One region of the Heyndrickxia sp. FSL K6-6286 genome, then DNA from elsewhere that is predicted to be linked to it. Evidence: a T-box and tRNA genes for the amino acid it is inferred to sense, from the RefSeq annotation. Region 1 holds a T-box; the other holds one or more tRNA genes.
The links. The T-box of region 1 lies ahead of serS (serine--tRNA ligase). A T-box ahead of a tRNA ligase gene usually reads a tRNA of that ligase, here a tRNA-Ser.

Region 1 (3,426 bases):
TATGTCTGCTAGAGCAACAGCTAAATTAGCTTTTCACTTAATTAATGATTTTCCTGAGGTATTAAAAACTTCAAGTATTTCAAAACAAACATTCCATGCGGGTCCTGGTGAAGATGTTAAAATGGAAAACTGGAATTGGATGTTACCATCTTTGGTATATGGATCTAAGGACAATGGGGTAGATGGTTTAAAGACTGGAACGACTGATTTTGCAGGATACTGTTTTACAGGTACTGCTCAAAAAAATGGAATGCGCGTGATAACAGTTGTTTTAAATGCAACAGATGGTAAAGGTCAAGGCGGCTATAAAGCAAGATTTGATGAAACAAAAAAAATGATGGATTATGCATTTGCTAATTTTTCTGTAAAGGAAATTTACCCAGGGCAATATAAGATTAAAAATCATGAATCACTGCCAGTGGAAAAAGGGAAAGAAAAAAAGGTAATCATGTATACAAAGGATCCAGTAAAGTTAGTAATCAAAAATGGAGAAGAAAAGTTATATAAGCCGGTTTTTAATGTTGAAAAGGACAAGCTCAATAAGGCTGGTAAATTAACTGCACCTGTTAAAAAAGGTGAAAAGGTTGGTACGTTAACCGCTGAGTATAGTGGTAAAAATGATTTTGGTTACCTAGACGGTCATAAATCGGCAAGTGTCGATGTCGTGACTGGTGAAAAGGTTGAAAAAGCAAATTGGTTTGTATTAATGATGCGTGGAATTGGTGGTTTTTTTTCTGATATATGGAATGGAATCACTTCAACGGTAAAAGGTTGGTTTTAATAAGTTTGTGGAATAATTAGGAAAAAGGATACCTATCTTGACAAGGTGTCCTTTTTCTTGTTTATTTAATTTAGGAAGGTTCTTTTCTCAAACATTTTTGCTATTAAGTAAAGTTTTAACGAATAACTATCGCCTAAAGTCCACTACATCTCTCATTTCACTGAGAAAAGTGCTGCAAATTCCTGAATCCTTTATTGGGTGTAAAAGCCGGCAGTTGGCTTTTCAAAAGGAACAAACTTTACTTTAAAACAGACTTTAGGAAATAAAAAGAGTGAAAAAACTTTTCAAATGTCTTATCCTGCTAAAGGGTATATATAGAATTGCAGGCTTTGGCTAGTAAGGAGTATATAGAATGGTCAAAATTGGGGTACTAGGTTTACAAGGTGCTGTTAGAGAACATGTACAGGCTATTGAAGCATGTGGTGAAGAGGCTATAATCATAAAAACAAAGGATCAATTAGATGAAATAGATGGTATCATCCTTCCTGGAGGAGAAAGTACTACTATGCGACGCTTGCTTGATCGATATGATTTTATGGATAAGCTTCGACAGTTTGGAGAACAGGGAAAACCAATGTTTGGTACATGCGCAGGTTTAATTTTGTTAGCTAAAAAAATTCAAGGTTATGATGAACCGCATATTGGTTTAATGGATGTAATGGTTGAACGAAATTCTTTTGGTAGGCAAAAGGATAGTTTTGAAGCTGATCTAGCTATTGCTGGTGTATCAGATCATTTTAATGCTGTTTTTATCCGTGCTCCTCATATTGTTAATGTTGGTGAGGATGTTGAGGTTTTAGCCAAGCATGAAGGGAAAATAGTGGCTGCACGTGATCGACATTATCTAGGGTGTTCCTTCCATCCAGAGTTAACAAAGGATAGCGGATTGACACAATATTTTATCGACATTGTAAAAAAACAAAAAGTTTTAAATAAATAGTTGCAAAGAGGCAATACTTATAGTAAATTAATTGTTAAAATCTATGTAAAGCAATGAGAGGAAATAGTAACAAGAATGTTCCTTCTAAAGAGAGTCGATGGCTGGTGCAAATCGATGAAGGCGACTTGTGAATCCATCCTTGAGCAAAGTACCGAATGAAATAAGAATTGTGGCTAATTTTCTTTGACTTAGCGTTTGCATTTATCTTATTAGTAAGTACTTTCGGGTAAAACCGTTATCGATTAAGTGGAAGGTATGAATCTATACTTTCAAGCTGGGTGGCAACGCGGGTATCTCTCGTCCCTTTTTAGGGACGGGAGTTTTTTATTTGTTTTTGATTCACATGCCATGATTAGTAAAAAATAGCTTACTATTTAAAGGAGGAATTATTTATGCTTGATATTAAGTTTTTACGTACTAACTTAAAAGAAGTAAAGGAAAAAATGCAGCACCGTGGGGAAGACCTTGCTGATTTTGGGAAATTTGAAGAGTTAGATAAAAAGAGAAGAGAACTTATTGTCGCAACAGAAGAATTAAAGAGTAAACGAAATGAAGTGACTCAAAAAATAGCACAGCTCAAGAGAGAGAAACAGGACGCAGATGAATATATTAAAGAAATGCGTGTGGTTGGGGATCAAATTAAACAATATGATGATGAATTACGTGATGTCGAAGAAAACTTAGATCATTTATTGTTATCTATCCCGAATATTCCTCACGAAAGTACACCAATTGGAGAAACTGAAGATGACAATGTAGAAGTACGTAAATGGGGGGAGGTAAGAGAGTTTGATTTTGAACCAAAGCCTCATTGGGATGTAGCGACTGATTTAAATATATTAGATTTTGAACGTGCAGCCAAAGTAACAGGAAGTCGATTCGTATTCTATAAAGGTTTAGGTGCACGTTTAGAAAGAGCACTCTTTAATTTTATGCTTGATCTCCATGTAGAAGACCATGGGTATGAAGAAATTTTACCGCCTTATATGGTAAATCGTACGAGCATGACAGGTACAGGTCAACTTCCTAAATTTGAGGAGGATGCTTTCTTAATTGAAAGTGAAGACTATTTCTTAATTCCGACAGCAGAGGTACCTGTAACAAATTTACATCGTGATGAAATATTAAATGTAGATCAGCTACCTATTAATTATGCTGCTTTTAGTGCTTGTTTTCGTTCAGAAGCTGGATCTGCAGGTCGTGATACACGAGGACTTATCCGTCAGCACCAATTTAATAAAGTGGAGCTTGTAAAGTTTGTTAAGCCAGAGGATTCATATAATGAATTAGAGAAGCTGACTGGACATGCAGAAAAAGTTCTACAGTTATTAGGACTCCCTTATCGTGTTATGAGTATGTGTACAGCTGACCTTGGATTTACTGCAGCGAAGAAATATGATATCGAAGTTTGGATTCCAAGTTATAATACGTATCGTGAAATCTCTTCTTGCAGTAATTTTGAAGCATTCCAAGCTCGACGTGCAAATATTCGCTTCCGTAGGGAATTGAACGGAAAACCTGAACATGTGCATACCTTAAATGGTTCAGGTCTTGCTATAGGACGTACAGTAGCTGCTATCTTAGAAAACTACCAACAACCAGATGGTAGTGTAATTATACCGGAAGTATTACGACCATATATGCGTAATGTCGATCGAATTAGTGTAAAATAATTAATAGGAGGGGAGCAATCCCCTCTAAAAAT
Region 2 (3,426 bases), 490 kb from region 1:
TTTGTCTCTTCGAAAGGCGGAAGCACTTTCAGTAAAGATTGACCGTCAAAGGTAGGCGACTGATAAGTGATTTTAGCGTCTTTTCTTACAATAATGCTTATATCCTTTTGATCGATCTTCCTTACTAATTCTTGATCCAGTAGCTTATCAGGAGTATGCTTAGCCAGAAGCTTTAAATCAAGGAATGCATTTTCCTCTACAGGGGTTAAAGGCTTTTGAACATAAGTATTTTTGTAAAAATGCTCGATGGATTTTAAATCGCCAGTAATCGAAAATATAATCAAAAAAGTAGCTACTAATAATAAAACAATTGAAAAAACAATTACTCCAATATAAGACAACAGAAACCTTACTTTAATAGATATTGTCATTCCCTCCTTCCCTCTTATTCTACATTCAAGAAATGTAGTCTGGGTGGTGTTAATTTTAAGAATATCTTAATACAAGAAGTTACCAAAACATATTACTTATCGATTGTGGAATATTTGTTGCTTTTGTAAAAGCATTATAACAGCGATTCTTATGAAGGTTCGTTCTGTCTAGTTCTTATATTCCATCAAACAAATTGGGGGAATGGTTCCCCATTCCCTCTTTTAAAACTAATATGCTTGTGCCATAAGACTTTATTAATGGGTAAATTCCGGTTTTAACTCTCCTTTATAAGGTTCATGCTCAACGAATACAGTTATATCGCTACCATCTTTAGCCTTACCAGTTCTTTTATACGTAAATTTATCATTATTAAGCTCGGTCAGTTCAAGTGCCGCACCATATTTATTATCTCCTAAAGAAACATGTGCTCTAATTTTATTTCCGTGCACAATATCGAAATAGCCATAATCACCGCGACTTTCTCCAGTTTCCGGATTGAAAAATTCATATTTATTCGTCTGACTATCAAATTTTGCAATACTAATAAAATTCTTATTATATGCTGTTACATCATTACCCTCTTCATCTAATACCTTTGTTCCATGCCATAAAGTGTCTGATAAAATCTCATCTCCATCAACGTCTGTAACGATCTGTCCTGTAGAAGTGTCTAACTTCTTGTCTTGATCAGTAAAAGTAAGTTCTTTGTCCTGATATGGAATATGTTCAACAAATACCTCTACCTCATTACCATTAGCGTCTTTGCCCATTCGTTTATATGTGAATATATCTTTATTTAATTCCGTAATATCGACAACAGCTTGATAATTCATTGATTCTGAAATTAATATTCGTTTCTCTCCATCATTAGTGATAAAGAAAGTTCCTTTATCTCCTCTACTATCTCCCGTTTTAGCATCGAAAAATTCATATCTACCAGTTTTAGCATCGTATTTCGCTAGACCAATAAAATTTGCATTCTCTTTTGTTAAATCATTATTATCTTTATCATACACTTTTGTACCTTGCCAATTTGTACTACTAAGTATCTCTGCCATTTCTTGGCCTCTAGTCAATTTAGCTTCGGAAGTTTTTTCATCATTTGTTTTAGTTACTTCTGTTTTTGTTTCTCTCTCTTTAGATGCAGGATCATTTACCTCTTGCTTTGATTGACATGCTGCAAGCAGGACTGCAACCGCAACACATGCTACCATCATTACTTTTAATTTATTCATATATTTACCTCCGTTGTGTGCATCATAAAATTTATAAAGCGTATTTAGACCCCGAAGAATCCATTTTGTAGCAGATCATATAAATGATTTGCCGCGTAATTAACAGCGAGTAATAACCAAAGGTTATTCTTCCTTTTTTACAGACAAAATCATCTCTCCTTATCTATAAGTAAAATCATGAACATCCTTATCGTACATCTAACACATAAACTGCCAATAAACTGCATCTTAAAAAAATCGAAAAAAAGAATAAAAATTTTTTAAGATTTATTCAATGCGGATACGATTTGGTCACTTGAAGAATTTCTATTGTGGAGGAATCAATAATGAATTTGAGGATTTGTAAAATAGCACGGTAAATAATGAGTTAAAGAACTTCAACCTTCTGCATTCTAATGAGAAATGAGCTGCAAATATATGAAAAAAAGTAGCGAAAGGAGGGACCTTAAAATCCGAAGATTCTAACATAAAAAAAGATGGTCTTGTATAACCATCTTAAATAAATCAAAAATATTATTCACATCTCTTACGGAGAAGGTGGGATTTGAACCCACGCGGGCAGTTAACCCCTAACGCATTTCGAGTGCGTCCCCTTCAGCCTCTTGGGTACTTCTCCAACATAATTAATTATAATAAATTCATTCTGACCTCTGCAATCTTTTTGATTAAGGAGGAAATCAATAGAATAGTGCTGGATATTTTCGGTTAAATTATTGTTAATTCTGCTCCAGATTGAACATGTAATTACTTTTAGGAAAACACGTGATATAAGGAGGAATATTTAGTATTGGAAAATATCGATTTTTTAAATTTTAAGGAAGACTGGACATATATAAAACGAATGATTATTAGTGTAGCTGTCCATTTAGAGGAAAAGCATGACTACATTCGGGAACGTGCTGTAGGAGATCTTATAGATATTATTCAGGAAATGGATAAGCGGGAGCCTAGAAAAGATTATTCGTAAATTACCAATAATTTAATTATTTCGATATAGTAAAATGCGTAAAACTGGTATAGACATCTTTATCACTTTATACTATTCTTACATTACGTAGTTTCTTCGATAAATTTCACCATTTATCGAGCTTACGTAATAAAATTTCTTGAGGTGGGCATTATGCTATCATTTTTACAAAAAATCGGTAAATCACTTATGCTGCCCATTGCTGTACTTCCAGCTGCTGGATTACTGTTACGCCTTGGTCAACCAGATTTACTTGATATTAAATTTATTGCAGAAGCAGGGAATGCTTTCTTCGGAAGCATGACATTGGATCCCGCCAATGACCCTGGAGCAGTTTTTAGCAATTTGGCTTTGCTTTTCGCGATAGGAGTAGCCATCGGTTTTGCAAAGGATAATAATGGAGCTGCCGCTCTTGCAGGTGCCATTGGTTATATGGTATTAGTTTTCACTACACACGCGATTGATCCTTCCGTAAATATGGGGGTTCTAGGAGGAATCATTTCGGGGATTGCTGCTGGATTACTTTATAACCGCTTTCATGACATCCAATTGCCTACATGGCTTTCCTTCTTTGGAGGACGTAGATTCATCCCAATTATTACTGCTGTTGTAAGCGTTATAATAGGGATTGTCTTTGGATATGTATGGCCATATGTACAAAATGGCATTGATTCGTTAGCTCATTGGATTACTACTAGTGGGGCATTCGGTTATGGTGCTTTTGGTTTCCTAAACCGACTACTTATTCCACTAGGATTACATCACATCATCAATACGTTAGTTTGGTTTGATTTCGGAACACTTACAGACGCTGCTGGTGCTGTTTATCATGGGGATATTACGAGATTCCTT

Region 2: it has a tRNA-Ser gene. The T-box ahead of serS (serine--tRNA ligase) is inferred to sense a tRNA for this amino acid. The anticodon was not compared.

Annotation. Positions count from the first base shown of each region.
Region 1 covers NZ_CP152029.1:19,045-22,470, forward strand. The annotation lists gene MHI39_RS00080 (serine hydrolase) at 1-781, shown strand, start outside; gene pdxT (pyridoxal 5'-phosphate synthase glutaminase subunit PdxT) at 1,134-1,721, shown strand; T-box leader at 1,766-2,029, shown strand; gene serS (serine--tRNA ligase) at 2,114-3,394, shown strand.
Region 2 covers NZ_CP152029.1:511,365-514,790, reverse strand. The annotation lists gene MHI39_RS02740 (HAMP domain-containing sensor histidine kinase) at 1-365, opposite strand, end outside; partial or broken gene MHI39_RS02735 (DUF4822 domain-containing protein) at 627-1,451, opposite strand; tRNA gene MHI39_RS02730 (tRNA-Ser) at 2,137-2,223, opposite strand; gene MHI39_RS02725 (hypothetical protein) at 2,395-2,574, shown strand; gene nagE (N-acetylglucosamine-specific PTS transporter subunit IIBC) at 2,728-3,426, shown strand, end outside.